Regions from separate parts of the Paenibacillus sp. FSL R7-0210 genome, predicted to be linked through region 4. Evidence: predicted binding sites of a transcription regulator. Region 4 holds the regulator's gene; each other region holds the start of a gene.
The links. The regulator Rex, encoded in region 4, represses fermentation and respiration genes when NADH is low (regulators of the CRP and FNR family bind a similar motif). The targets are predictions, from matches to a motif close to TTGTGAAATATTTCACAA.

Region 1 (7,546 bases), 5.0 Mb from region 4:
GCCGGAGCGAGGATCTGCAGAAGGTGCTTCCGGCTTCGCAGGCGCTTAGCAGTCTGATCGAGAAGTATTTTCCTGCGGGTTCTGCAGTGAAGGAGATTGAGCTGGGCTATTACGGCGAGCTGTTCAACTCCGAGAGCCAGGTGGCTTCGCCGATGTGGCGGTTCATGCTGGAGGACGGCAGCGCTTATTATATGGATGCGATCAGTGCAGACATTATCAGTCCGAAGACAACAGAGTAGAAGGAGCAGGAGAGATATGGGGATTTCATTTACAGTACTGTCCAGCGGTTCTACCGGGAATGTGACAGTGGTGCGTAACGGCGAGACCACACTTATGATCGACGCGGGTCTGAGCGCGAAGCGCATTGACGAACTGCTGGCCATGCGCGAACTGACGGGAGCGGAGCTGGACGGAATTCTTGTGACCCACGAGCATTCGGATCATATTAAGGGGCTGGGCGCGATGGCCCGCAAGTATAATCTTCCGATCTATGCGAATTCGAACACCTGGGGAGCGATTGAGAAGGGGATTGGCAAGATTGAGGAGCATAACCGGGTCATTATGGAGACCGGGCAGCACCGGGATTTCGGCAGTATGCGGGTGGAATCCTTCGCCATCTCCCACGATGCCGCAGAGCCGGTAGCTTACAATTTCTATGACGGCAAGGAGAAGCTGTGTGTTGCTACAGACCTCGGGTATGTCAGCGACAAGGTGAGAACGGCCATATCGGATGCCGATGTGCTGGTGCTGGAGTCGAATCATGATATCGAAATGCTGCGGATGGGGCGTTATCCCTGGAATACGAAGCGGCGGATTCTCGGCGATCTGGGGCATCTGTCCAATGAGGCGGCAGGCGCAGCGCTCAGCGAGATTCTGAGCGGGCGGACCAAGCGCGCCTATCTGGCACATCTGAGCAGAGACCATAATATGATGGATCTGGCGAAGATGTCCGTGCGCGGGGCGATGGAGGACCGGGGCTGCTTTTACAAAGACAGTGAGTTCAGGCTCTGCGACACCTACTATGACCGGCCTACGCCATGGGATAAGGTGAGCCAGTCATAAGACGGTCAACCTCGGTAATCTTGTGCTCCAGCTCCTGGCGGGAGAATAGCCCTTTATCAATTAACAGCTCAATCATTGCATGCTGGACAAGAATCAGCTGATAATGCTCATCCTTCAGGTCCCCCAGCTTGCCAATGAATTGCACCAGATCCTTACTTGTTGAAAAAGACTCCATAGTCCGGCCCTCCTTGTGAAATGGATAGTATTGAATCTGTGAATAATTTACATTTATTTAACATAGAAAACATGTGGGCAGCGCGGCTGCCTGTGATACAATCATATAGAGCGTTCTAATCCTATTGTAGTCTTTTAAGTTGCAAAATATTCCGGATACAAGCTTGTTAAACTTTTTAGTAGCTTATTAGAATAATAGACATCCCTTGCGCTTAGAACCCACTGGAATGTGGTGAATAAATCAAGTGAAACCTTTTAGTACTTCATGAAGTCTAAGAGATATAGCGGTTAAGCTCGGGCGTGGTTGCTTGGCGTTCAGGTCGTGAATGCGGTGGCAATAGAGGGGAGAGAGTGTAACATGGGATTATTTGATGATGATTTCTATTCAACCAAGGTGTCACGGCGCAAAAGCGGCAAATCTAAATCAACCGGCGGATATGCTGACGGCAAGTGGGCTGTCCGCAAATCGAAGCGGTCGCTGGCAACCTGGCAGATCGCGCTGATCAGCTCTGTCTGCAGTGCTGTAGCGGCTGTGCTGCTGTTCAGTCTGGTAACGGGACAGTTCGCCGCTGAGAGAGCTCAGGCTCCGGTGGTTATTGATAAGGTGGCTGCGAGCAGCGCAGATCCGTATGACCGGATTATTCAGGCTGCTGCACATATCCGCCCTGCGGTAGTGAGCATCATTAATCATAAACAAGATAATAAGGAACTTAATATTCTCGATGAATCCGCGCTAGGCTCGGGAGTTATCTATAAGAAGGATGACAATAAGGCATTTATCATCACGAATAATCATGTCATTGAGGGTGCCGGCAAGCTGGAAGTGGTTACAGTAGACGGCGTGACACACAAGGCGGAGCTGGTAGGTGCCGACAAGGTGAGCGATATTGCTGTGCTCTCCATTGACGGCAAGGGAATCGACCGGATTGCTGAGATCGGGGATTCCTCCAAGCTGCGTCTGGGTGAGACTGTCATTGCCATCGGCAACCCGCTGGGGCTTGGAGATACACTGACTTCCGGCATAGTCAGCTACACAGAGCGGACGATACCGGTGTCACTGAACCAGGACGGCGTGTACGATTGGGAGCAGGAAGTGATCCAGACGGATGCGGCCATTAACGAGGGCAACAGTGGGGGCGCACTAGTGGATCTGGACGGCAAGGTGATTGGTATCAATACGATGAAGATCTCCGATACGGGGGTAGAGGGACTGGGCTTTGCGATTCCCTCCAATCATGTGGTGGATACAGCCAATGAGCTTACCTCCAAAGGCCGGATAGCCCGGTCATACCTGGGCGTCTATTCAGTGGATCTGAATAATCCTTATGTACCGCTGGCCGATGACCAGCGTAAGGAGCTCAATCTTCCGTCTCTAGTGACCGATGGGGTTGTGGTTCTGGATGCTGTGGGACCGGCGAAGGAAGCGGGTCTGCAGCTTAACGATGTGATTACCAAGTTCAACGATAAGCCGATTACCTCCACGCTGTCGCTGCGCAAATATCTGTACGATCATACCAAGATCGGCGATAAGCTGAAGATTACCTTCTACCGCAATGGTGAAGTGAAGCAGACCACAGTCCAGCTTCTTGAGAAGCCAGAGGAATAAAATTGGAAATGGCCGTATATAATAATGAGGCAGTCACGATTACGGAAACAGTTCAAGCCGTCCTTTTCAGGAAAAAAAGAAGAGGGCGGGGCTGTTTCAAGAATAAATAAATGGGGTAATTGGTAGCAATGGGTATAAATATTACAATTTATTATGACTGGTAGCCCTTACATTGGGAAGTAGTCCTTATAAGGGAAAAAAAGGAGGAATTAGGATAGAACAGCTTGCCTTTGTTATTAAGGTGTGGTAACATGAAATTGTTCTTACATTGATACCTTATTCTCGCATTGAAAAGGGCTGTCAACCAAAGCTACAACCTTTCTCAATGTGTGAATTTTTTCTTTGTCTGAAGATAAAAAGAACATATTAATTTAAATTTGTGGAGGTAACACACATGCAAACAGGTACAGTTAAATGGTTCAACGCAGAAAAAGGATTCGGTTTCATCGAAGTTGAAGGCGGAAGCGACGTATTCGTTCACTTCAGCGCAATCACTGGCGACGGCTTCAAAACTTTGGACGAAGGCCAACGCGTTGAATTCAACGTTGTTCAAGGCAACCGCGGACCACAAGCCGAAAACGTTGTAAAACTGTAATTAATAGAAGGTACCGTCCCCGCTTGTGAAAGTTGGGACGGTCTTTTTTTATCATCACTTGCTTGCAACATAAAGGAAGGGAGGAACGGCAATGAACTACCGGAAAAAGCCTTTGGAGGAAGTACCGGAAGAAAATACCGCAATTTGGGCCTGTACCAATGAGGATTGTAATGGATGGATGAGGGATAATTTCGCATTTGAACATGCGCCTTCCTGCCGTCTCTGTCATTCCCCAATGGTTCGTAGCATGAAGATGCTGCCGCAATTGCTTAATTCAAATGGCGATCTCAAATCGCTTAAGAAAGGTATTTCCATTACCTAGACCAATACCTTTATGAGTCAAGACAACTATATATGCAGGACATCTTCAAGACGGTGAAACCGTCTTATTTTTTTTGCTTTTAAATGCAAAATTGTGATATTTGTCACAAATTTATTGTTTTTTATGCCTAAACGGGGCGTATAATGTGATAATTATCACACTTTGAGTGATGGGAATTTGACAAAATAGACATAACGAAATGGGGAGAAGGAAGGGGAGAAATATGGATACAGTACTGCTGTCGCGTATACAATTTGCGTCGACGACAATTTTTCATTATTTCTTTGTGCCAGTATCGATCGGACTTGCGCTCATAATTGCCATTATGGAGACCATGTACGTAAGAAAGGGCAATGAAGAGTACAAAAGAATGGCGCAATTCTGGGGGAAGCTATTCCTGATTAACTTCGCAGTAGGTGTAGTAACAGGGATCTTGCAGGAGTTCCAGTTCGGGATGAACTGGTCGGATTATTCGCGCTTCGTCGGTGATGTGTTCGGGGCTCCGCTTGCGATTGAAGCCTTGTTGGCCTTCTTCCTGGAGTCCACGTTCATCGGAATCTGGATCTTCGGCTGGGATAAGGTATCCAAGCGGATTCATCTGTTATCCATCTGGCTGGTCGCCTTCGGAACGATGCTGTCGGCATTCTGGATTCTGCTGGCTAACTCATTCATGCAGCATCCGGTTGGCTTCCAGATTAACAATGGCCGTGCTGAGATGAATGACATCTTCGCACTGATTACAAATGGCCAGCTGCTGGTGGAATTTCCGCATACAGTCCTTGCCGCTTACGCTACAGGCGCCTTCCTGGTAACAGGGATCAGTGCATACAAATTGCTTAAGAAGCAGGACGTTGCCTTCTTCCGAAAATCATTCGAGATTGCAGCAATTGTAGGGGTTATCTCTTCCTTCGGCGTTGCGGTTGCAGGACATGCACAGGCTCAATATCTGGTAGAGACACAGCCAATGAAGATGGCCGCATCCGAAGCGCTGTGGGGCGAGAGCGGCGACCCGGCACCTTGGACGGTATTTGCCAATATCGATGTGAAGAACCAGACCAACAGCAATGAAGTTCAGGTTCCGTATCTGCTGAGCTTCCTGTCCTACAGTAAATTCTCCGGTGAAGTGAAGGGGATGCTGGAGCTGCAGCAGGAGTATGAAGTGGCCTATGGGCCAGGAGATTATATTCCGCCGGTCAAAACAACCTTCTGGAGCTTCCGGATCATGGTGGCTGCAGGCTCGCTGATGATACTGTTTGGGGTATACGCGATCTACCTCATGTGGCGTAAAAAGATGGACAGACCCAATACCTGGTTCATGCGCTTCATGTTCTGGGGACTGCTGCTTCCGCCGATTGCCAACACGGCCGGCTGGATTATGACAGAGATCGGGCGTCAGCCATGGACTGTATTCGGACTTATGACTACAGAAGACAGTGTATCACCTAATATTACCAGCGGACAGGTACTGTTCTCGGTGATTTCTTTTACCGCGATCTATGCCATATTGGGTGCAGTGCTAGTCGGCCTGTTCGTCAAAGTGATCAAAAAAGGTCCTTATGCTATGGATAACGAACACGGTGAATCCCACGATCCGTATAACAAGGAGGGCTAACCTATGTCACTTAATGAATTATGGTTTCTGCTGATTGCGGTGCTGTTCGTCGGGTTCTTCTTCCTGGAAGGCTTCGACTTCGGTGTAGGAATGGAGACGCAGATTCTGGCCAAGAATGATACGGAGCGACGGATACTGATCAATTCGATCGGGCCGTTCTGGGATGCGAATGAGGTATGGCTGATTACGGGCGCCGGTGCCATGTTCGCGGCCTTCCCGCATTGGTATGCTACGTTGTTCAGCGGTTTCTATATTCCGTTTGTATTTGCTCTGCTGGCGTTAATCGCCCGTGGTGTCGCCTTCGAATTCAGAGGCAAGCGCGATTCCAAGGCTTGGCAAAAAACATGGGATGTCTGCATCTTCTTCGGCAGCTTCCTGCCGCCGTTCCTGCTCGCCGTGGTATTCGCCAGCTTCATCAAGGGCTTGCCGATCGACAAGGATATGCAGATGTATGCCGGATTCTTCGATATCGTCAATGCTTATACAGTGGTTGCAGGGATTACGGTCGTCCTGCTGTGTCTGGTACACGGGCTGATGTTCACTACGCTCCGCACGCTTGGAGATCTGCAGGAACGGGCGCGTAAGCTGGCCCAGAAGCTGCTGATTCCACTGGCGGCGCTCTTGGTAGCCTTCGTTGTGATGACATATACTATGACGGATATCTTCGATAAACGCGGAACGCTGCTGTGGATTGTAGTCGTTCTCGCTGTAGCCGCTTATCTGCTGGCCGGGTATTTCATGACTAAGAAGAAGGACGGCTATGCCTTCGGGATGACTGGTGCTGTGATGGCGCTGTCTGTTGCATCGATCTTCATCGGACTGTTCCCGCGGGTGATGATCAGCTCGCTGGATCAGGCATTCAACCTGACGATTACGAATGCGGCCTCCGGCCAATATTCGCTGAAGGTGATGACGATTGTAGCGCTGACCCTGCTGCCGTTCGTGCTGGGCTATCAAATCTGGAGTTATTTCATCTTCCACAAACGGGTTCATGAGAAGGAGCATCTTGAATACTAATGGATAAAAATTTGCTTGGGTACAAAGGAGTTAAGCCTGTCTTTCTGCTGGTTGGCTTCCTGACCCTGGTGCAAAGCTTCTCCATTCTTCTGCTGGCGAAGTCGCTGGCAGAAGCTGTCTCTGCGCTGTTTGCGGGAGAACCGCTGAAGGAACAAGGGGCTAGAGCGCTCTTGTTCCTTCTTGCGTTTCTTGTGCGTCATGCCTGCGCTATGCTGATGAGCCGGGCGGCGTACCGCTTCGCGGAAGCGACCGGCAGCAGCATGCGGAGACAGATGATGGACAAGCTGTTCCAGCTGGGACCAAGGCTGGCTGGCGACCGGGGGACCGGAAATATGGTCACATTAGTGCTTGAAGGAGTAACGAAGTTCCGCACATACCTGGAGCTGATTATTCCGCGGATGGTCGGTATGGCGGTAACACCCGCTCTGCTGCTTATCTATGTATTCACCCTGGATACGTCCAGCGGTGTCATTCTTACCTTAACGATGCCGATCATTATTGTATTCATGATCCTGATCGGGATGACGGCCCGCAAGCAGATGGACCGTCAGCTGAAGTCCTACCGTACCTTATCGAATCACTTCGTGGATTCGCTGCGCGGTCTGGAGACGCTGAAATATCTTGGACGCAGCCGCAGTCACAGTGAGAGTATTGCTAAGGTCAGTGACCGCTACCGTTCAGCAACCATGCGTACGCTGCGAGTCGCCTTCCTGTCATCGTTCGCACTGGACTTCTTCACCATGCTGTCTGTCGCTTCGGTAGCGGTAAGTCTCGGTCTGCGTCTGGTCAATGAGCAGATGACGCTGGTTACCGGACTGACGATCCTGATTCTCGCGCCGGAATATTTCCTGCCGGTGCGGCTGGTGGGTGCAGATTTCCATGCCACACTGGACGGCAAGGAAGCCGGAGAAGCGATGAAGAGCATCATTGACCGTGAGACGGTCCAGGCGAAGCTGCTGGAGCCGGGTGGGCAGGGAGCGGTGAAGGGCGATGGAGGAGAGCTGCCGGGAGGCGTTTTCACGTGGAACAATGATAGTGAACTTCGGCTTCATGCGGTGGGCGTACAATATGAAGCTGACGGTGTATCCTCGCTCGAAGGGGTGAATCTCGACTTCAGGGGATATGCCAGAATCGGTATTATCGGGGAGAGCGGGGCAG
Region 2 (7,546 bases), 3.8 Mb from region 4:
CGGTTCTTTCCCCTTATACTGCGTAAGAAAAAAGATCACCAGAAAGAGCAGCCCCACAGCCGTCAGACCCAGGAACGGGCGCGAGCTCCAGCCGTAATCCTGCACTTTAATCAGAGCATATGTAATGCAGAACATCCCTACCGTTATCCCCAGGATTCCGCCGTAATCTATGGATCGCCCTGCTGAATCATCCCGTGATTCCTGAATGAATATAGCGGTCAGCCCTATGCTCAGCAGCCCAAGCGGTACGTTCACAAAAAAAATCCACTCCCAGCTCAGCTTCTGTGTCAATATTCCGCCAAGCGCCGGACCGCTTGCAGCAGCCACTCCCGAGACGGCCCCCCATATGCCTATAATCAGTCCGTGCATTTCTTTGGGAAAGGTGGTGGTGCTCAGCGGAATCGTAACCGGCACAATAACGGCTCCCGCCAAGCCTTGAATAACCCTGAACAGAATCAGCATGCCAAGGGAAGTGGAGAGTCCGGCCAGCAGGGAACTCAGTGTGAACAGCCCCACGCCAATGAGAAACACCTTCTTCCGTCCGAATTGGTCGGCCAGACGCGAGGCAGTCAGGATGAACACGGCAAATGCCAGGTTATAGCCGTTCATCACCCAGGATACCTGCGACACACTTCCCCCGAACTGGCGGGTCATCTCCGGCAGGGCAATATTAATAATGGTCGTATCCAGCAGCGCCATGAAAAAGCCCAGCACAATCGCCGTAAAGGATAAAGCTCTGCGCATTCCAATCCCCATCTTGATCATCTCCTGAAATATGAAATAAAGTTCATATTTCAGATTATATGAACCAAAGTTCATATTTGTCAATTAAAAAAATGAACTTTGGTTCAACTTTTATTGACAGCACAAAACCGCTCCACTAAAATCTGTACTATGAGGGGGATCTTACGATATGGGTGGAACAGAGGACAAAATTAGAACTCCGCAGCAGGAGCGCAGTATACGAACCAAGGAAGCCATTATCCGGGCCGCGATGAAGCTATTCTCGGACAAGGGCTTCTATCAGACGAATACCAAGGAGATTGCAGCCGCCGCCGGGGTCTCGACCGGGAGCTTCTACTCCTATTTCGTGGATAAAAGAGCCGTATTCATTGAGGTGCTCCACATGTACGGGGATGAGCTGCTCGCCAGAATCGATGATTCAATGTCAGAAATTAATTTCAATACGATTGAACGTACGGACCTGATCCTGCATCTGATAGACACGCTTCTGCTCTCGCATAAGGCTTTTATCGGATACCATAAGGATCTAAGCATTATGTATCACAGCGATGAGGCCATCAAACAGTTGATGGATGCCCAGTACGAGACCGGCCGACTCAAAACGCTTACCTATCTCCAGATGGGGCAAGACGAGCTGAAGACCGGGGATACGGAGGCAGCTTCGATCATTGTGTTTGAGTCTGTGAGCGCTATTGTCGACTTCATCTCCTTCTCCCCCCAGCGGATCACCGTGGACCGGCTGAAGTCAGAGCTGGTTCATATGCTGGTGCAATATCTGTACAAGTAGACAGAACCAGTGATTTCTCTATACCTCTGCACGCCAAATAACCCCACAACATATAGATTCTCGCCAAAAAAAGAGCAAGCCCGCAGGTTACCCTGCAGCTTGCTCTTCTCTATTAACCCTTACGGATCAGCGTTTATCCTTCCAGAAATTGAGCGGCTCCATATCCTTCGTAATGAGCTTGAAGGTATAACCATCCTTCTTCAGCTTCTCCAGAATACGCGGCAGCACCTTGAGTGTAGCCTTCTGGTCATGCATCAGAATGACCGGATTGGTCTTGGACGCCTTCAGCTTGTTCACCTGATCCATCACGGTGTTATAGATTCTGTCGCTGTTCTGTTTGTATTTCCAGTCATAGGAATCCACGTTCCAGTCCCAGAGATGATATCCCTGCGTCAGGACTTTATCCCTGAAGGACTTGGTGAAATACGGCTTGCTTCCGTATGGCGTACGGATCAAGGTGGTGCTGGCTCCCGTCAGCTTCTTCAGTGTCGCATTGGCCCCCGACATCTCGGCAAGCGCCGCTGCCGGTGAAGCATAGAACTTCTCCTGGCGGTGGGTCACGCCATGCAGCGCTAAGCCATGGCCTTCTTTCGCAGTCCGCTTCACCTGGGCGGGATGCTGATTCATGTTGTTCCCCAGCATGAAGAAGGTTGCCTGTACGTCATATTTACGGAGGATGTCCAGCAGGTCGCCAGTCGTGGCTGACGGGCCATCGTCGAAGGTCAGGTATACGGTCCGGCCCGGCTTGCCCGGCTCAGTTGGTGTAACCGGAGTCGCTGGATTCGTTGGAGCTACCGGAGCCTCCGGCTTCAGCTCGGCAGCATATTTATCGGTGAAGGCTGCATCGGTAAGCTGCGCCGAGCCGTCCTTCACACGAAGTAAATATTTATCTCCCGCATAGGAAATGCTATACCCGAGGTAACCGCTGAGCTTCAGCGGAGCCATGAGTTTGCCGTCCTGTACGAAAGTGCTCATAGGCACGGCAGTCCCATCCTTCAGTACCGCACCTCCGTCCTTGCTCAGCAGGGTAAGCGAACCTGTCCCGCCGGCTACGTGAATCCCGTCCGTCAGGCCGGTAAGGGTCCATTTCAGCTCATCCGCAAGCGCGCGCAGCGGTACATAATAGGTGCCTTTTACGGATACAGCTTCAACCTTGCTTAATTTATCGTTGACTCCGAGTTTAAGAATAGTGCTATTACCTTTAGCGTTAGCCGGGACCTGCACAAGCCCCATAATTAGGAATAAAGACATGAATAAGAGCAGAATTTTCTTGATGCGCACAGCAGCAGTCTCCAATCTATGTATATTTGTCTATCACTTTATCATATATACTTTCAACGTAATTTGAGAGATTGTAACCGCAAGCTAAGAAATTGTTACTCTTATGCAATGATAAATGAGGGTTCGCCATTATTTTCAGAAAGCACGCAATTCTCGTCGAATGCTGTCACAGCAGGCGTTACACGGTTAAATCAGCGGTTTTTGGCACAGAATAATTGTGACAAATTTAATAACAATATCGGAATTTTGAACAAAAATTGAACAACCTTAAAATTAGCTAAAGTGCGCCACTACAGTGATCTTTATCATACCCTTAGGGAGTTGTAACAATTTGATCACACATATTTAACTTGTTCGCCATTTTTAAGGTCTATTTTATATATTTATACAAAATATGTATTTTGCATTATGGGTAAGTAGTTCTTACTATAGATACAGATCAATGTACTTCCGTTAATGAACGGCGAATGAAAAGTAGTATTGAAGGAAGGAGTTCTATATGAAAAAAAAGGGACCGTTATACGCTCTGTTTCTAAGCCTGATCCTTCTCCTGCCGGGATGCAGCTCGATCGCTGTTCTGAACCCGAAGGGGCCGTCTGCCAGAACGTTATCTGACACCATTATCCTCTCAATTATTGTAATGCTTGGTGTTCTGGCAGTTGTCTACATCCTATACATCTTTGTATTGGTGAAATACCGTGCGAAGAAGAGTAATGAGGGTTACATTCCAAAGCACGAGGAAGGCAATGTAGTCCTTGAGGCGATCTGGATTATTATCCCGATCATTATCGTAGCCTTCCTGTCTGTTGTAACCGTCAAGACGACAAACGAAGTGGAGAATGTGGCTGCGGATTATAAAGATCAGACTCCGCTGGTCATCTATGCTTCCTCCTCCAACTGGAAATGGCATTTCAGCTACCCTGAGGAAGGGATCGAGACGGTGAACTACGTGAATATGCCGGTGCATCGTGCGGTAGAATTCAGAATGTACTCATTCGGCACCATTACCAGTCTTTGGATTCCACAGCTTGCCGGTCAAAAGTACGCCATGAGCGACATGCTGACAACGCTTCATCTCTCCGCTGATACGGAAGGCTCTTATATCGGAAAGAATGCTAACTTCAGCGGTAAAGGCTTCGCCCACATGGAATTCGAAGCACTTGTTCTGAGTAACAAAGGTTACGAGGACTGGGTGAAGGAAGTGAAGGAAACTGCACCTAAGCTGACGGAGGAAGAATTCAAAGGCCTGCTGGCCACGGATTACCTCGGACGCAAAACGTATTCCTCCACCCATCTGGAGTTCAGCCCTCCTCCGGGAAATCACGGAGATCATATGAGCGGCGGCGGCAAGGAAATGGATATGGACAACGGCAATCCGGAGCATCAGGATAACAAGGAAATTCATCCGTCTCCCGAGCCGTCCAGCGGAACGGAATTCGACAGCAAGCCTGATCCGGAAGTCGATCAGCCGCTGCCAAGCTCCCCTGTCGATGAAAGCACACATGAAGGACACTAGCTCTCTGAAGAGCTTAATGCAACACACTGAAAGGAGCTACCCTAATGGATTTGGACAAATTTAAGGTTCACGGCGAACCCTTGATATACGGGGCCATGATCAGTATTGCACTGGCAACCATCGGGATTCTCGTAGGGCTTACCTATTTCAAGAAATGGGGCTATCTGTGGCGCGAATGGCTGACCACGGTTGACCACAAAAAAATCGGGATCATGTACATCCTCGCGGCGCTGCTGATGCTGTTCCGCGGCGGTGTAGATGCGATGATGATGCGTCTGCAGACGGCTGCGCCGGAAATGAAATTCCTCGATGCGCAGCATTACAATGAGGTCTTCACCACCCATGGTCTGATCATGATTCTCTTCATGGCCATGCCTTTTATCATCGGTCTGATGAACGTAATCATTCCGCTGCAGATCGGCGCACGGGACGTTGCCTTCCCGCGGCTGAACGCGGTCAGCTTCTGGCTCTTCTTCATGGGCGCCATGCTGCTGAACATTTCCTTCGTCATCGGCGGCTCGCCGGATGCGGGCTGGTCAGCCTACTTCCCGCTGGCGAGTCTTGAATTCAGCCCGACCGTAGGGAACAACTATTACTCTCTGGCCCTGCAAATATCCGGTATCGGTACGCTGATCACCGGGGTTAACTTTATCGTAACGATTCTCAAAATGCGCGCACCAGGCATGACGCTGATGAAGATGCCGATGTTCACCTGGTCCGTACTTATCACCAACGTTATCATTGTCTTCGCCTTCCCGGTTCTTACCGTAGCGCTGGCGATGATGATGTTCGACCGCCTCTTCGGCTCCCAGTTCTTCACGATGGCCAACGGCGGGATGGATATGCTCTGGGCCAACCTGTTCTGGGTCTGGGGACATCCGGAGGTCTATATCGTTATTCTTCCGGCCTTCGGTATTTATAGTGAGATTATCGCCACCTTCTCGAAGAAGAACCTGTACGGCTATACCTCCATGGTATTCAGCATGCTGATCATCTCGCTCCTGTCCTTCCTTGTATGGGCGCACCATTTCTATACAATGGGTCAAGGTGCCATGGTCAACAGCTTCTTCTCAATCACAACGATGGCCATAGCAGTACCTACCGGGGTCAAAATATTCAACTGGCTATTCACCCTGCGAAAGGGCAGGATTACCTTCACGACCCCGATGCTGTACACACTGGCCTTTATCCCGATCTTCACGATCGGCGGGGTAACGGGCGTCATGCTGGCAATGGCCAGCGCCGATTACCAGTATCACAACACGATGTTCCTGGTGGCGCATTTCCACTACGTGCTGATTCCGGGTGCCGTGTTCGCCGTCATCGCCGGCTTCCACTATTGGTTCCCGAAAGTGTTCGGCTTCCGCCTGAACGAACGGCTGGGCAAGCATGCCTTCTGGTGGATCATCATTTCCTTTAACGTAACCTTCTTCCCAATGTTCTTCCTGGGACTGATGGGAATGACACGCCGTCTGTATACTTATTCTAAGGAATCAGGCTTTGGTCCGCTCAATATGCTGAGCTTCGTCGGGGCCGTCGGACTCGCGATCGGCTTCGTGATCCTGGTCTACAATATTTACTGGAGTACCCGTTACATGCCGAGAGATACAACCAACGATCCTTGGGATGGCCGGACGCTCGAATGGGCTACACACAGCCCGATCCCGCTCTACAACTTTGCGATTGTGCCTAAGGTTGAGACGCGCGATGCTCTATGGTCTGCGAAGCACGATAATATTCCGCTGTACACAGAGACCAAATACACCAAGATTCATATGCCTAGCAACACCGGCAAGCCGTTCATATTGGGTGTAGTCTTCTTCTTCCTCGGCTTCTTCCTGGTCTTCAGCATGTGGATTCCGGCGATTGTCTCGGGGATTGGAATCCTGGTTGTGCTGGCCTTCATGTCCTTCGATAAGGACCAGGGCTACTACATTCCTGTAGAAGAGATTGCAGCTACAGAAAAGAAACTGATGCGGGGTGAGACTGTATGAAAATAGATGCGTCCAAGCCGCTCGAATATTCAACGGAAGAGAACAGTAACAAGATCTTCGGCTTCTGGGTCTTTCTCGGAGCCGAGATCCCTCTCTTCGCTACGCTGTTCACTGTATATTTCGTAATGGTTAACCGCTATGCCAGCGGACCAAGCGGCAGCGAGCTGTTCGAGATCGGCCCGGTGCTGATGGAGACCTTCCTCCTGCTGTCGAGCTCCTTCACCATCGGTCTGGCTGTCCATGCCATGCGGCACGGCTACAAGAAAGCCATGATGGTCTTCATGGCGATTACGCTGGTGATGGGTCTGGCTTTTGTCGGTATTGAAATCGACGAGTTCTTCACTTATGTACATGAAGGAGCTACGCTGCAGACCAGCGGCTTCCTCTCCAGTCTGTTCATACTACTGGGAACGCATGGTCTTCACGTCAGCTTCGGTCTGCTGTGGGGAATTGGCATTATGATTCAGCTGTGGAAGCGCGGCATTACTCCCGCTACCGCCAACAAAACGTTCATCTTCTCCTTGTTCTGGCACTTCTTAGACGTGGTCTGGATCTTTATCTTCAGCTTCGTCTACCTGAAAGGACTGATGTGACATGATGAAGCAACTATTCCCTATTAAGCATGTGATGGGTTATGTAGCCTCTCTGGTCCTCTCTGCCGCTGCACTGATTGTAATTTACGGAGACCTGTCCTCCAGTGCCAATATGGTGGTGCTGCTGGTTACAGCGCTGATCCAGGCCTCCTTGCAGCTGTTTGTGTTCATGCACATCGGAGAATCGGCCGATTCCAAAAAAGAACTGTATATCAACATCGCATACGCCATGTTCGTGGCTCTGGTCACCATCTTCGGCACCCTGTTCATCTTCGTATGGGGCTGGTATGCTTAGCATGTAAGAAGCAGAGGAGCATTATGCTCCTTCTAGTAATCTATAATAAAAGCGGTCCGTATCCGGTAAATTTACCGGTGCGGACCGCTTTTTTGAATTTTAAAGATTGCCATCATGTTGTTGTTCTACTTTAACTGGACTATACTGCTGCTGCTCCCGCTGTCATCCCGCTCTGTATACGCAAGCTGCTTGCCCGAGGGGCTCCATGAGGTGGTCATCGTTCCATTGCTCTCCGCAATCTGGACGGACTTGTCAGAAGACAGATCGTAGACATATAAGGTATTATTCGTTGTCCCGTTCTCCTCAATAGTTACACTATAGGCAATCAGCCGCTGA
Region 3 (7,546 bases), 250 kb from region 4:
CGATTTCTGCGTACCGTTCGTCAGCTACAAAGTGCGAATATTTAGGGAACGAAGCGAACTTCGTAGGTTTCTTGGCATTGTAACGGATAACATGCGGCATCAGGATCGCATTGGTACGGCCGTGTGCGGTGTGATACTGTCCGCCCCATTTGTGTGCCAAGCTGTGGTTAATCCCCAGGAATGCGTTGGCAAAGGCCATACCGGCAAGCGTCGAAGCATTGTGCATTTTCTCACGGGCCAGCTTGTCGCCTTGCAGTGCGGATTTCTCCAGCCACTGGAACACCAGTTGGATGGCTTTGATTGCCAGACCATCGGTATAGTCACTGGCCATTACAGATACATAAGCTTCGATAGCATGTGTCAATACGTCCATTCCTGTATCGGCAACTGCAGTCTTAGGCAAGCTGTAGACAAACTCAGGGTCAATAATTGCTACGTCTGGAGTCAGCTCATAGTCAGCGAGCGGATACTTGGTATTATTGCCTGTTGTCTTGTCTGTGATAACTGCGAACGATGTTACTTCAGAACCTGTACCCGAAGTGGTTGGAATGGCAACGAATTTCGCTTTGTTGCCGAGCTTAGGGAATTTGTATACCCGTTTGCGGATATCCATGAACTTCTGTTTCAGGCCGTTGAAGTCTGCATCCGGATGTTCGTAGAACAGCCACATGCCCTTGGCAGCATCCATTGGGGAACCACCGCCGAGTGCGATGATGCAGTCCGGCTGGAATCTGTTCATCATAGCTGTACCTTTTTCTACAGTAGTAGTCGATGGATCCGGTTCAACTTCCGAGAACACTTCGATCGCTACAGGAGTCTGGCGCTGACGCAGATAGTGCTCAACTCTTTCAACATATCCCAGTTTAACCATTACAGGGTCAGTGATGATAGCAACGCGTGTGATATCAGGCATTTTGGCCAGGTACTGAGTGGCTCCCTTTTCGAAGTAAATCTTGTCAGGTACTTTAAACCATTGCATATTCACGGTACGACGATTCACCCTTTTCACGTTGATCAGATTGATTGCAGTGACGTTCTGCGATACCGAGTTGCGTCCGTAAGATCCGCAGCCCAGTGTCAATGAAGGGATATTAGTGTTGTAAATGTCGCCGATTGCGCCGTGAGTCGATGGCGAGTTGACGAGAATACGTCCGGTCTGCAGACGGTTGGAGAACTTCATGATTACTTCTTCGTTGTTGGAATGGATAGCCGAGCTGTGGCCCATGCCGCCAAATTCAACGATTTGAGCTGCGCGCTCGATACCCTGGTCAGCATTCTTCACCTTGTAGCAAGCCAGAACCGGGCTCAGCTTCTCAGCGGACAATGGATATTTAGTACCTACACCTTCAAGCTCAGCTACCAGGATCTTCGTTCCGGCAGGAACCTGAATGCCGCACATTTCAGCGATCTTCACAGCGGATTGGCCAACGATAGCCGGGTTAACTGCACATTTCTCTACGTTCATTGCGCCGCTGGTCAGCTTAGCTGCTTCTTCTTTGTTCACAAAGTAACAGCCGTTTGCAATCATTTTCTTTTTCACTTGATCGAAGATGGCTTCTTCAATGATAACTGCCTGCTCGGAAGCACAGATCATACCATTATCAAAAGTCTTCGACAGGATAAGGTCTGTTACAGCCTGATCAATATCAGCACTCTTCTCAATGAAGGCAGGCACGTTACCAGGACCTACGCCGAGTGCCGGTTTGCCGCAGCTGTAAGCTGCCTTGACCATTGCCGATCCGCCGGTTGCCAGAATCAGTGCAACATCCGGATTGTTCATCAGTGCGTTTGTTTTGTCCATCGTAGGAAGCTCAATCCATTGGATGAAGTTCTCAGGTGCGCCTGCTGCTACGCCTGCATCATGCAGAATTTTGGCTGCTGCCGCACTGCACTCTTGCGCTGACGGGTGGAAACCGAATATAATAGGGTTACGTGTTTTAGCGGAAATCAAAGCCTTAAACATCGTGGTGGATGTTGGATTGGTTACCGGTGTGATACCCATAATGATTCCGACTGGTTCAGCAATCTTCTGGAAGCTGTCATAAGCGTTATCCTCAATAACGCCTACAGTCTTGTCGTACTTAATACCGTGCCAGATATATTCAGTGGAGAAGATGTTCTTTGTAATTTTGTCTTCGTATACTCCGCGTCCTGTTTCTTCAACAGCCAGTTTTGCCAGGTACATATGCTTGTCGAGTCCGGCCAGCGCCATTGCATGAACGATTGTGTTTGTCTGCTCTTGATCCAGGCCCATGAACGCTTCGTGGGCTTTCTTTGCTTTATCCACCAAAACCTGAATGTACTCTTCAGCGGTGGTTTGTTTCACTTGGGCGGCGACTTCGTTTTTAACTGCCATCTCCCTCGTCCTCCTGTCAATTTTTAGGTTGTTTCTTTCTATACATTTATCTTAGCACATCCTTTTCACCTTGTATAGTGAAATCTTTCACAAAGTTTAAAGTTTTTTTTGAGTTGTTTTCAAAGCGCTTTCATTCGATCATATACTAGCGTTTTTTCCATATTATATGTAATATTTAATTGATATTTGTCTATTCTGCGAACGCAATACGGCAGGTTACAGTGTTGATGGCCCACTTTGCCTTACGATGCCGGGCGGGCCTCAGGAATTCTGCTCATGAATGCCAAGCCGTCACCTCGGTTCATCCATGGCTCTTCTATAGACTCACTCTGACGGTGAATATAAATATAAATCTCTGCTTACAAGTGGAAACGGCTTTGTCGCCCTTTTAAAAGGAGGGTAAATTACCCTGCGGGTGAACAATGCTAATGCATCTCTCACCGGCCGCTTTGAAGGAGCAGTAAGGAGCAGTAATGTTGCAGTTTTTGCAGGATTTCTATATACCTTTTACGGGTTGCAAGTACAATGTTGCATTATTTGCACAAATTCCGGTGTTTAGAGCACGTTAGCGCTGAATTTGTTGCAGTTCGTGCAGGATTTCAGCATAGAACGCTTCTTTGGGGCATTAATGTTGCACTTTTGGCAGGATTCCTCTTAAAAGGTTACTGGCATAATTTCCTGAAAGGAAAAAAAGGAGACAGCATCTCCGCTGTCCCCCCTTATTCATCTCTTCCCCCAAGTCTAGGAAGATACATCTCAGGCTACTCTACCTTAATCGTATCGAAGAATTTCTTCTGTACGGTTGCGGCGGCTGCATCAAGCTGGGCCTTGGAGTCCGTGCCTTCCTTGGCAAATAGCTCCTGAATGACATTGGACATGGTTGCATAGTAGTCCTGGGTGTTGTATTGCGCCTCAGGTTTGCCGTCGAGCAGAGCCATAATATCTGTATTGTATTGATATACGATATCAGAGTATTTGTCATACACTGCTTTGGTTTTCTTGCCGAACTCGGAATCAGCGGCATAGTAATCAAGAAGCGGCGGAATGAAGTATTTGCCGTCTGCCTTGCGCTGCTGCAGAATGGCATCGAGCGCTTCCAGGCCTTTATCCGAGAAATAGTCGAAGGTAATATAACGGAAGGCCATCTCCTGCTCATCCTTGCTGGCGTTAGGGTTGATGACCAGATAGTCGCCGCCGAGAACACCGGTATGCTTGCCGCCTTTCTCAGCCGCAGGCATTGGATAGGTCAGCACATCCTCAGGCTTGAACCCGCCCTGGTTAAGCGCCTGTTCAATGACTCCGTCTGATCCGGCCATTACCATCGCGGTACGGCCCTGCTGGAAGGCACCTACAGCATCTCCCCAGCCGAGCGCCCAATCCTGGGGAACGGCCCCAGCTTCCCATCTAAGCTTCTTATAGAAGTCCAGCGCTTTGATCCCGGCTTCGGAATTGAAGGTTGCCACCACCTTGCCGCCTTCAATCTTCTGAATCTCCCCGCCTGCTTCAAACAGGAGGTTGGTCCAGTTCCAGCCTGCTTCGTTGCCCTTGCCCATTGGCGCAATCCCGGAGATGCCTTTCTTGGGATCGGCCACTCCTTTGGCTGTGTTCAGCATGTCGTCCCAGGTCCAATCCATTGGAGGTACGGCTACACCTTTGTCATCCAGCATCTTCTTGTTGATCATTGTTGTAGTGACGTAACCCTTCTGGGTAACCCCATACACCTTGCCGTCGATGATGAACTGGCTCTGCAGCACAGGGTTGATCTGATCCTTGAACTCATAGTTGTTCCACAGATCGGTGATGTCGGCTACCCAGCCCTTCTCAATCAGGAATTTGGCTTCGGTGGCATACGTGTTGAAGAAGGTCGGCGCTTCATTCGCTGCCATCTTCACCCCGATCTCGCTTACATTATACTGCCAGTCGTCCTTGACGATCTCCACGTTCGGATAGACTTCCTGGAACCGCTTGATTTTGTCATCCTCCTGTGCTCTCACCTCGGTCAGGTCCGGCGTAGGATAGTGGATTTTGATTGTTACCTTTCTCTGGGTGATATCGTCAGCCGGTGCTGCAGACGGAGTGGCTGACTCTTCGGCCGCCTGGGTTGCTGCTGGCGCAGGTGTCGCTTCTCCCCCGTCAGCCGCCGGCTTGTTGCCGTTATTATTGCCGCCGCAAGCAGACAATATCGTCCCCGTGACCAGGAGGCAGGCGAATACGCTGGAAACTTTACGCATGGTAACTCCCCTTTTCCATATCATAATGAGCTTACAAATTCATCTTAAAAGAGAAACCGTTTACAAACGAGGTGTATTTATATTCCCTTCATGTGCAGGTTTACGATCTCAACCGGACCTCTTCCTTCCTGCTTAGCCTTTGACCGCAGACAATGAAACTCCGCGCATAATGAACTTCTGGAAGACCAGGAACACGAGGATCGGCGGCAGAGAGACAATGAACAGAATTGCGAATTTGATGTTCGTGTTCAGTGCTTTTACATTAATAACATACTTATAGATAGCGGTAGCGAGCGTATACTTCTCCTCACTGTGCATGACCAGCGACGGCCAGAACCAGTCATTCCAGGCTGTGGAGAAGATGAAGATCGCCAGTGTTGCAAAAATCGGAACCGACAGCGGCACCGCGATGGTGAAGAAGCTTCTCGGCTCCGAAGCCCCGTCCATCCGTGCGGCTTCCAGAATCTCGGGATGAATCCCGTCGAAGAAATTCTTAAGCAGCAGGAAGAAGAACGTGTTCGCGCCTGCCGGCAGCCAGAAGGCCGCATATTGATTGAGCAGGCCCAGCTCCTTCAGATTGACAAAGTTCGGAATCATATAGCTCGTGGCCGGAATGAACAGCGTCATCAAGAAGAAGAAATAGAAGGCCTTGCGGTAAGGCACATTCATCCGTGAGATACTGAAGGACGCGAGTCCCAGTACAATTAGAGTGACGACCATATTCCCTACAAAAATATACAGGGTGTTCCGCAGAAACATGGCCAGATCGATGTAATCCAGCGCATCCTTCAGGTTACCGAAATGCCATTCCTGCGGAAAAAAATGCGGCGGAAAGGAATTGACCTCGATATTCGACTTCAGCCCGTTGAACATCGTCATAAGGATGGGGTACAGCATGCTGAATATCATCAGGACAATGAACAGCACCATAATTCCGTAGACCACCCTGTTGCTGGTCTTTTTCAGGTCATGCTCCGAGAGAATACCTCTGTCTGCGCTCTTCATCCTAGTTGTCCTCCTTGTTAAGCTTGAACTGAAGAATGCCCAAACCGCCCAGAACAACAAACATCAGCATCCCCAGCGCAGTCGCCGTACCATAATCCAGTCTGGTAAAAGCATACTTCACAATAAGCAGCGCATACGTCAGCGTAGCATTGTTCGGCCCCCCGTCCAGCAAGGCCATCTGTGACTGGTAGCCCTGAGAGGTGGCGATCACCTGAAGAATCAGCATCAGCAGAATCAGATTGCGCAGCGAAGGCAGGGTGATGTGGCGGATACGCGCCCAGACTCCGGCTCCGTCAATCTCGGCGGCTTCATACCAGTCCCTGGGAATACTAAGCACCGCAGCAAGATAGATCAGCATCCCCGAGCCGAACTGCTGCCAGGTCTCCATGAAGACCAGCGAGATCATCGACCACCGGGTATCGGTCAGGAAGGCGATCTGCTCCGCTCCGGTGCTGCCGATTACCGCATTTATAGGTCCAACGGGATCATACAGCCAACGCCACAGCCCGTATAGGACTACAGCAGGCATGACGTATGGCAAATACGCAGCAACGCGCACGAATCCGCCGAATTTCCGCAACTCGGAGATGGCAATGGCAAAGGCAATCGGAACCCAGAAGCCGATCACCAGGCAGAGCAGCATATAGTACAAGGTGTTTTTGACAGCAATCAGCACATCGGGGTCAGTAAGTGCCCTGGCATAATTGTCCAGGCCGACGAAGGTATTCCCTTTGACGAAATCAACGGTGTAGAAGCTGTACAGGAACCCTTTGAAGATAGGCACCCACATAAACATAATGAAGATAATCAATGCGGGGACAAGAAACATCACGCCCCAATAATTCTTTTTCCAGCGGTTCTGCTTGTACGGCTTGCTCTCCAGCTCCGCTGGAAGGTGATCATGTAACGCAGCAGACTGATTCATTCCGGCTCCCTCATTCCTGTCGTCTTTCAGCACTTTTCGGGAAAGCGCCTCCTGTCTTCATTGTAGGAAATGAGGGAGAGACTTAACATGTCTATATCTATGGCAATCGTAAGCGTTCTTACTTCTTCAGTTCGCTGGGGCTGAGCCCGTAGTATTTTTTGAAAATTTTGCTGAAATGCTCCGGCGACTCGTATCCTACCCGCTCCGCAATCTCATACCGCCGCAGATCGGTGTTCAGAATCATCTCCCGGCTGTCCTCCATCCGCAGCTTAATGACATATTCCCACAGGTTATAGCCTGTATTCTTCTTGAACAGATAGCTCAGATAATTAGGGCTGACATGATTCTTCTTGGCTACTTCATGGATCGTCAGACCCTTCTGGGCGTAATTCCCGTCAATGTATTCCTTTGCCTTCTGCACGATCAGATTGCTGTGCGTGTGCAGTTCCTCGGGTGACGGATCAGCAGCATAGTTGTTCCAGTTGAAATCCCCATAATAGAACACATAATGATCGGCATGCTCGTTGTTCCAGAGGATCGCCTTCGAGGCTTGCCGGTTCAGCACATCCATGAAGCTCAGCCCCTTCAGAATCTGGCTGATGCCGATGACAGCCCGGAGCTGCAAATAGCGGTTAATATTGTAGTGGAGGCTGCGACCCAGCACCTCCAGCCGGCTCAGCTGGCCGGTGGATGGCTCCTCGTAGCTCTGCTCATCCCACTGAATCAACACGGTAATCTCACCGTCCGGCGAATAGAACGCGGTAGAATTCCACTCCTGGTCCAGCAGCTCCTTGGCAATATTCAAGGCGGCGTAACGCAGCAGGCTATGATCGCGGGTAGTGTACCTCTGCTCAGGCCGGTCTTGCGGCAGGGGAAGCTTGATTTTGATCACCGCAAAATACGGCCCCTGCAGCCTCAGCTCATCCAGCTTGCGCCGCTTCTCCTCTGCCCCCAGTACCGCCGCAGTCTCCGTAAGCAGACTGTTCAGCAGCTCACTGTACTCGGGAAGCGGCTCCTCCAGGCGGAAGC
Region 4 (7,546 bases):
CTTTCCCTCGCTGAGCACCTATCAGCTTGGCGCGGTAAGCAGCCACTTCGGCATTACGCATGACCGTCCCCATCAGGCGGACAGTGATGCGCTTGCCACGGCTATTGTGCTGCTCAAATGTCTGGAAGAGCTGCAGAGTCTGCCGCTGCTGACGATTCAGCGGCTGAATGAGCTGTTCGCGGACGAAGACAGTGATCTGGCCTGGTATTTCGACGGACTGCTGCGGGAGCGGGAGATGGAGACCTTTCAGCCGGAAGGTGAGCTGAGCTTCTACCGCCAGCTTGCGCTGGCTGTGGGGGACTGGGCAGAGCTGGCTACGCCACGGGAGGAAGGAAGCGTCAATCCGCTGGAGAATATTACCTTTGAAGAATATATGGATGAGGTAACCAAGCGGCTGAAGGCTGTTCTTCCCCAGTATGAGAGCCGAGAAGCCCAGGAGCTGATGATCCATGAGGTCATTACAGCGCTTGAGCAGGACAAGCATCTGCTGATTGAAGCGGGAACAGGCACAGGCAAATCGCTGGGTTATCTGCTTCCGGCCATCTACCATAGTGTGAAAAGCGATCAGAAGGTGATGGTCAGCACGCATACCATTAACCTTCAGGACCAGCTGCGGGAGCGGGATATTCCGCTCTTAACCAGCGTTGTGCCGTTCCCGTTCAAGGCCTCCATCTTTAAGGGAAGAGGGCACTATTTGTGTCTGCGCAAGTTCGAACATAGAATGAACAAAAAGGACTTTACGAGTCCAAGGGAAGAAGCGCTCACCGCTGCGCAAATGCTTGTCTGGCTGACTCAGACGACGACCGGCGATGATGAGGAGCTTAACTTAAGCGGACGGGGCGGCGATTTCTGGGAGACGGTGGCCAGTGATACCGACTCCTGCCTGGGACGCGCCTGTCCGTGGTTCCGCAAATGCTATTACCACCGGGCCAAGCATGAAGCCGGGATCTCCGATGTGGTGGTCACCAATCATTCCAAGCTGTTCGCAGATGTCAAAGCCGGGCATCAGCTTCTTCCGGCGTACGACCATCTTGTAATTGATGAAGCCCATCATCTGGAGGATATTGCCGGCAAGCATCTTGGCATGCAGATGAAATATTTCACATTCGCCCATACCCTCACCCGACTCTATAAGGATAGCCGGAGCGGGCAGCTGCCTGCCCTCCGCCAGAGTCTGCAGTCTTCGGGCAGTGAGCAGGCTTCCGAATGGAGCGGCGTGATCGACCGGATCTATCCCGATCTGCTGACGGTGAAGGAGTCCTGGGATGCGCTCAGCGACCGGCTCTTCAGCCTGCTGCCCGAGCGCAGCGATGCAGGGGCCGGTGAAGCAGGCCAGCTGGTGGCACGCCTGCAGCCGGGCAAGAAGCCGAAGGATTGGGAGGAGCTGGCTGCCCTTGAGAATACACTGAACCTCAGTCTGAGCGATATCATCCGCAAGGGCGACAAAATGCTCAGTGAGATGCGTGACACGGACAGCCAATCCTCCTCAGACAGTCTTGTGACCGATATCGGCGGGTTATTCAAGGATCTGGCATCCATTAGAGAGCAGATCCGCTTCTTCATGAGTCTGAACGATGAGAATATCGTGTATTGGCTGGAGGGAAGCGGTAATTATAAGGGCAAGTCGCTGCAAATGTATGCTGTTCCTGTAGATGTCAGCACCCAGCTCAGGGAGCTGTTCTTCGATAAGAAGAAGAGCATTATCCTGACCTCGGCCACCTTATCCGTGGATAAATCCTTCCAGTTCATGATTGATAACCTGGGTCTTGGCGAGGCTGCAGAGCAGCGGCGTCTGATGACTGCACTGCTTCCGTCGCCATTCAAGTATCGTGAGCAGGCTCTCCTGGTCATTCCGCGGGACTTCCCGAGCGTCAAGGGGAGTATTGGGGATGCCCGCTTTGTGGACACCCTCGTGCACTCCCTTGCTGAGACAGCTGTAACAACACGGGGGCGGATGCTGGTGCTGTTCACCTCCTACAAGATGCTGCGCCAGGTGTATGAACCGCTGAAGGAGGCACTTGCCTCACAGGATATCGCGGTACTCGGACAAGGTGTGGAAGGCGGCAGCCGGAGCAAGCTGATCCGCCGCTTCCAGGACAGCCCGGCTTCGGTCTTGCTGGGTACCAGCAGCTTCTGGGAAGGGGTGGATATCCCTGGAGAAGCATTGACCTGCCTGGCGATTGTCAGACTGCCGTTCCAGCCGCCGAATCACCCGCTGGCAGAAGCGAAGTCAGAGCTGCTTCAGGCACAGAAGAAGAATCCGTTCATGAAGCTGTCCGTGCCGCAGGCTGTCATCCGCTTCAAGCAGGGCTTCGGGCGGCTGGTCCGCACGGCGCAGGACCGGGGCATCGTAATTGTGTACGATACCAGAGTGATTGAATCGCATTACGGAAAGTACTTTCTGTACTCGCTCCCCGGTCCCAAGATGGAGCATATGCTCACCGAGCAGATGGTCCCGAGAATTGCCGAATGGCTGGATGACGGCGGGGTTTCCTAATTCATCTGCTATTGCTATTATTAATAAGTCATGATTATCCTGAAGATCCGTTCCCGCCTGTCCTGCCACTCCGGCAGGCGGCGGGGCACGGTTGCTATAATTGTACGGAATGAAGTGTAGGCTAACAAAACTTTTAAGGAGGAGAATACATGAAATCGGATAAAATATCGGAGGCCGTCGTGCGCAGGCTCCCAGTGTACCTGCGTTTCCTGAACGATCTCCAAAAACGTGAAATCTCCACAGTCTCTTCTCAGGAGCTGGGCCAGAAGCTTGACCTAAATCCCGCCCAGATCCGTAAGGATTTGGCTTATTTCGGTGATTTTGGCAGAAAAGGCATCGGCTATGATGTATCTTATCTGATTGAGAAGATCCGCCATATCCTGAAGCTTGACCAGCAAATTAATGTTGCACTGGTTGGAGCCGGTAACCTCGGTCATGCTTTGTCTAACTACAACGCTTACTTGAAGGATACGATGAAGATTACTGCCATCTTCGATGCCTACCCGCCGAAGGTGGGCCAGCAGATCAACTCGCTGGTTGTGCAGCCGATGGAGGAGCTAAGCAGTACCATCCGCTCGCAGGGCATCCGGATCGGGATTATTACCGTGCCTGACAGCGAAGCCCAGAACGTAGCCGATATTCTTGTGGATTCCGGTATCGAAGCGATTCTGAACTTCGCACCGGTTATTCTCAAGACGCCTGCCAATATCCGGATTCATGCCGCAGATTTCACCACAGATCTGCAGAGCTTGGCCTATTATTTGCATGATGGAAAGGATGAGGCTGAAGATGAGCAGTAAGATCACGATAATCAAGAATGGGCACTTCCTGGTTCCGGGCAGTGACAAGCCGGTACTGAGCGGGTACATGTCCCTGGAGAATGATCTGATTACTTACATAGGTGAAGCTGAGCCGGTAGTGGAGGATGGTGCACAGGTCATAGACGGCAGCCGTCTGCTGTTCATGCCGGGTCTGGTCAATACCCATGGGCATACGGCCATGTCACTGCTGCGCGGATACGGCGACGATATGGTGCTTCAGACTTGGCTGCAGGAGAAGATGTGGCCGATGGAAGAGAAATTCACTGGTGATGATGTATATTGGGGAACCTCGTTGTCTGTACTGGAAATGCTGAAGGGCGGCACAACCACCTTCCTCGATATGTATGATCATATGGACCGGGTAGCGGAAGTAACGGAGCAGTCCGGTATTCGTGCTGTGCTGATGCGCGGCGTAATTGGGCTGTGCCCGGAAGAGGTACAGCAAGCGAAGCTTGCTGAGGCGATTGCTTTTGCCCGTAACTGGCACGGCAAGGCTGACGGCAGAATTACGACCATGCTCTCACCGCACGCCCCGTACACCTGTCCTCCAGAGTTTTTCATGAAGTTTGTGCAGGCTGCCCATGATCTAGACCTGCCAATACACACCCATATGTCCGAGACGCGCCATGAAGTGGAACAGAACGTGGCCGACTACGGCCTGCGTCCGGTCGCGCATCTGGAGAAGCTCGGGATGTTCACCCGTCCTTCGCTCATTGCCCACGGGGTTCATCTGAACGATGAAGAGATCGGGATCCTGGCCCGCCATAACGTTGGCGTGTCGCATAACCCCGGTAGTAACCTGAAGCTGGCCAGCGGGGTAGCCCGTGTTCCTGAGCTGCTGAGAGCCGGGGTTAAGGTCTCTCTGGGGACAGACGGTGCGGCGAGCAACAACAATCTGGATATGTTCGAAGAGATGCGGCTGGCGGCTCTGATCCACAAGGGCGTAAGCGGTGATCCTACAGCGGTACCGGCTCCTGAGGCGCTTCTGATGGCTACGGAGTATGGGGCGCAGTCTATTTTCCTAAGCGGGGTGGGCCGGCTTGCAGCAGGAATGAAGGCCGACTTCATCGCACTTGATATTGACCAGCCTCATCTGCTGCCGCATACCGATCTGCTCTCCCATGCCGTATATTCGGCAAGTGCCAAGGATGTAGAGCATGTATGGGTGAACGGCCAGCAGGTTGTGAAGCATGGACAATGCCTGACACTTGATGAAGAAGCCATCCGCCGCAAAGCACAGGAGACGTTCGAGAGCCTGCTTAAACGGTAATTCAAGGGAACGGGAAAGGAAGCAGCGTGGTGAAGAAGAAGAGGAGAAAATGGATCTGGCTGGGGATTACCGTGGTGCTGCTCCTTCTGTTCGGACTAAGCCAGTTCTATGCCTACATTATGAAGGACCAGTGGAACGAGCGGAGTGAGGCCAAGGAGCTGGCCCGGGCGCGTGCCGGACTAACAGAGGTAACCAAGGCCCAGAAATCTGTCTGGAATGAGAATGAGATCTACTGGGTGCTGACCGGTAAAAATGAAGCAGGGACCGAGCTGATGGTGTGGGTCCGTTTCACCTTGGAGGGCAAGCCTGCCGGAGGCGACAACGACCTGTATGCTGAGGAACTGAGCAATGGCACCTCAGAAGAGAAAATGCGCGGAATCATAGCCGCCCAGCTGCCGGACATTACGATCGAACGGCTGCTGCCCGGTGTATACAACGGGGAATATGCCTGGCAGCTATTTTACAAAAAAGACGGGCGATTCTATTATAATTTTTACCGCTTCAAGGATGGCAGCGCCATCGGTGAGGGGTACAGTCTGCCGAACCGCTAGCGTCACTTTAAGCGGCCGGGCGTTCAGGCTTGAACTATATTTAGAAGCGGGAGATACAGTGATACTGTACTCCCGCTTTTTTGGCGTGTTATATACGAGTAGAGAACAGGCTAGAGCTGTTCATGGACTTGAGGGACACCAGGATCTGTGGCTTACTTAATAAAGGGGAGGCATTGATCGGAGCTGCTCCCTACTGCTCTGTTGTCAATATGTACATATACCAGTATATATAGATTGCAGTACCATTCATGTACATCGGGCTGTTTTCAACCGGGTTCAAGCGACATTGATCTGCTCATTGTCGTAGAGGACAAGCTGTCCGCAGAGGTCAATCATAGACTTGCCAGGCGTAGCGTAGCCTTTCATGACAGTCTGCCGAATAATTGCGGAATAGGAATATAGCGGTGCGGCAGTCGCCGAAGGCTATGAACCGCGCGAATTAACTGATTTTGCGGAATTTATGATGGCTGAAATCAAGCGGACTCCAAACTGAAGATTGACCGGGTAAAAATGATAAGCGCATGAAACATCCAGAAATTAGTATCAAAAATTTTAAATATATTCACAACTTTATGTAAAATCGTATATACACCTATGATATACTACTACTTGTACTAAGACATGCTTAAGAGCATGTCCGTCTCGGATGGGCGCTAGACACGCTGGCTGGTCTTTATTATAGAGTTGTGCTCGGTCATTATTGAGAGGAGGACGTTTCTTGAAACTTCGTCTTGTGCCTGTACTGCTAACGTCTCTGCTGTCTGCTGCATTATTGTTTGGTGGCTGGTATTCCTACCGTACATTCGCGGTGCAGGAGCCGCTGCAGAAGCTGGTATCATCCTACGAGGGAGTGAAGGATTCCCATATTACTATTAAACGCAATGAGGTCACTTTGAAACTGGATTTGCAGCCGGGCACGAAATTACGTGAACTGGTGCAGTATGTATCAAGAGAAGGCAGCACTGCTATTGACGGACGGACCCTGAAGCTGGATGTGGAACAGAAGCCGAGTGAACTGCTGGATGAGTATTGGGATAAAGCGATGTTCTCTGTAGCAGAAGCGATGGAGAGCCGGAAGTATACATTGATACCAGCCAAGCTGGACGGATTGAAGGAGCAGGAGAGCAAGTACAGCGGGGTTACAGCTACCACAGAGATTGACGACAATAATGTATATGTAAGCCTGAGCAACGGCACAGAGAGCAAATTTATCATTCTGCCACGTGCAGCAGCCAAGATGGGAGTGTGGAACAATGCCTAAGTACTGGAAAGAGGTTGTAGCCGGATTCGTTCCGGTCATGCTGATTTTTATGGCTTTTGTGGGGATCAATATCTTCCCTGTAATCATAGCGCTGGGCATGGTTGCCGCGCTCCTGTTCATTGCTCATGCCCGCGGCGGTCTGACGGTTAATGCAGGTGCAGATAAGAAGCGCAAGAAGAACGGCCCTTCCAAGCTGACCTTTGAAGAGATCGGCGGACAGGACAATGCCAAGCAGGAGCTGCGTGAAGCGCTGGACTTCCTGATCCGGCATGAAGAAATCAGCAAGTTCGGGATTCGCCCGCTCAAGGGAATTCTGCTTACAGGTCCTCCGGGAACAGGAAAGACGCTGATGGCTAAGGCTGCGGCACATTATACGGGCTCCGTGTTTGTAGCTGCCTCGGGTAGTGAATTCGTTGAGATGTATGTCGGTGTGGGTGCGGGACGCGTACGCGATTTGTTCAAGGATGCCCGCACACGCGCACTCAAGGAGAATAAGCAAAGCGCCATTATTTTCATTGATGAAATCGACGTCATCGGCGGGAAGCGCGAAGGCGGACAACAGCGTGAATATGATCAGACCCTCAATCAGCTGCTGACAGAGATGGACGGGATTTATAACAACGATACCCCGCGCATCCTGCTGGTAGCCGCAACGAACCGCAAGGAGATGCTTGATTCTGCGCTGCTGCGCCCGGGGCGTTTTGACCGCCATATTCAGGTCGATATGCCTGACAAGAAGGGCCGCAAGTCGATTCTCGACCTGCATGCCAAGAACAAGCCGCTGCATGATACCGTGGATCTGGATAAAATCGCCGAAGAAGCTTACGGCTTCTCGGGTGCGCAGCTGGAGAGCGTGATGAACGAAGCCGCGATCTACATGATGCGCGAGAATCTGACTCTGGTAGAGCAGCGTCATCTGTCGATGGCGATCGACAAGGTCATGATGGGTGAAAAGACCGACCGTGAGACCAACCATGAAGAGAAGAAGCGGGTAGCGATCCATGAGCTTGGACATGCTATTATGGCTGAGCTGCTGCGCCCCGGAAGCGTTAGCCAGGTAACACTGACCCCGCGCGGTCAGGCTCTAGGGTATGTCCGGCATAATCCGCAGACCGAGCAGTATCTGTACACGAAGGATTACCTGGA

Region 1: MKY64_RS27595 (cytochrome ubiquinol oxidase subunit I) is a predicted target of Rex. The motif match lies at 3,851-3,868, and genes of this name have one in related genera.
Region 2: qoxA (cytochrome aa3 quinol oxidase subunit II) is a predicted target of Rex. The motif match lies at 3,028-3,045, and genes of this name have one in related genera.
Region 3: adhE (bifunctional acetaldehyde-CoA/alcohol dehydrogenase) is a predicted target of Rex. The motif match lies at 2,432-2,449, and genes of this name have one in related genera.

What each region holds. Positions count from the first base shown of each region.
Region 1 is NZ_JBBPAR010000001.1:6,506,316-6,513,861, forward strand. Features, by position in the region: gene yycI (two-component system regulatory protein YycI) at 1-239, shown strand, start outside; gene MKY64_RS27570 (MBL fold metallo-hydrolase) at 256-1,062, shown strand; gene MKY64_RS27575 (hypothetical protein) at 1,031-1,237, opposite strand; gene MKY64_RS27580 (S1C family serine protease) at 1,595-2,842, shown strand; gene MKY64_RS27585 (cold-shock protein) at 3,237-3,437, shown strand; gene MKY64_RS27590 (cold-shock protein) at 3,529-3,759, shown strand; gene MKY64_RS27595 (cytochrome ubiquinol oxidase subunit I) at 3,983-5,371, shown strand; gene cydB (cytochrome d ubiquinol oxidase subunit II) at 5,375-6,388, shown strand; gene cydD (thiol reductant ABC exporter subunit CydD) at 6,388-7,546, shown strand, end outside.
Region 2 is NZ_JBBPAR010000001.1:5,329,004-5,336,549, forward strand. Features, by position in the region: gene MKY64_RS22530 (MFS transporter) at 1-756, opposite strand, end outside; gene MKY64_RS22535 (TetR/AcrR family transcriptional regulator) at 914-1,531, shown strand; gene MKY64_RS22540 (polysaccharide deacetylase family protein) at 1,658-2,812, opposite strand; gene qoxA (cytochrome aa3 quinol oxidase subunit II) at 3,312-4,328, shown strand; gene qoxB (cytochrome aa3 quinol oxidase subunit I) at 4,373-6,322, shown strand; gene qoxC (cytochrome aa3 quinol oxidase subunit III) at 6,319-6,915, shown strand; gene qoxD (cytochrome aa3 quinol oxidase subunit IV) at 6,917-7,210, shown strand; gene MKY64_RS22565 (TolB family protein) at 7,336-7,546, opposite strand, start outside.
Region 3 is NZ_JBBPAR010000001.1:1,289,935-1,297,480, reverse strand. Features, by position in the region: gene adhE (bifunctional acetaldehyde-CoA/alcohol dehydrogenase) at 1-2,356, opposite strand, end outside; gene MKY64_RS05405 (ABC transporter substrate-binding protein) at 3,118-4,587, opposite strand; gene MKY64_RS05400 (carbohydrate ABC transporter permease) at 4,720-5,592, opposite strand; gene MKY64_RS05395 (carbohydrate ABC transporter permease) at 5,594-6,421, opposite strand; gene MKY64_RS05390 (response regulator) at 6,636-7,546, opposite strand, start outside.
Region 4 is NZ_JBBPAR010000001.1:1,536,084-1,543,629, forward strand. Features, by position in the region: gene dinG (ATP-dependent DNA helicase DinG) at 1-2,497, shown strand, start outside; gene MKY64_RS06605 (redox-sensing transcriptional repressor Rex) at 2,647-3,297, shown strand; gene MKY64_RS06610 (amidohydrolase) at 3,287-4,588, shown strand; gene MKY64_RS06615 (cell wall elongation regulator TseB-like domain-containing protein) at 4,618-5,139, shown strand; gene MKY64_RS06620 (hypothetical protein) at 5,858-6,400, shown strand; gene MKY64_RS06625 (AAA family ATPase) at 6,393-7,546, shown strand, end outside.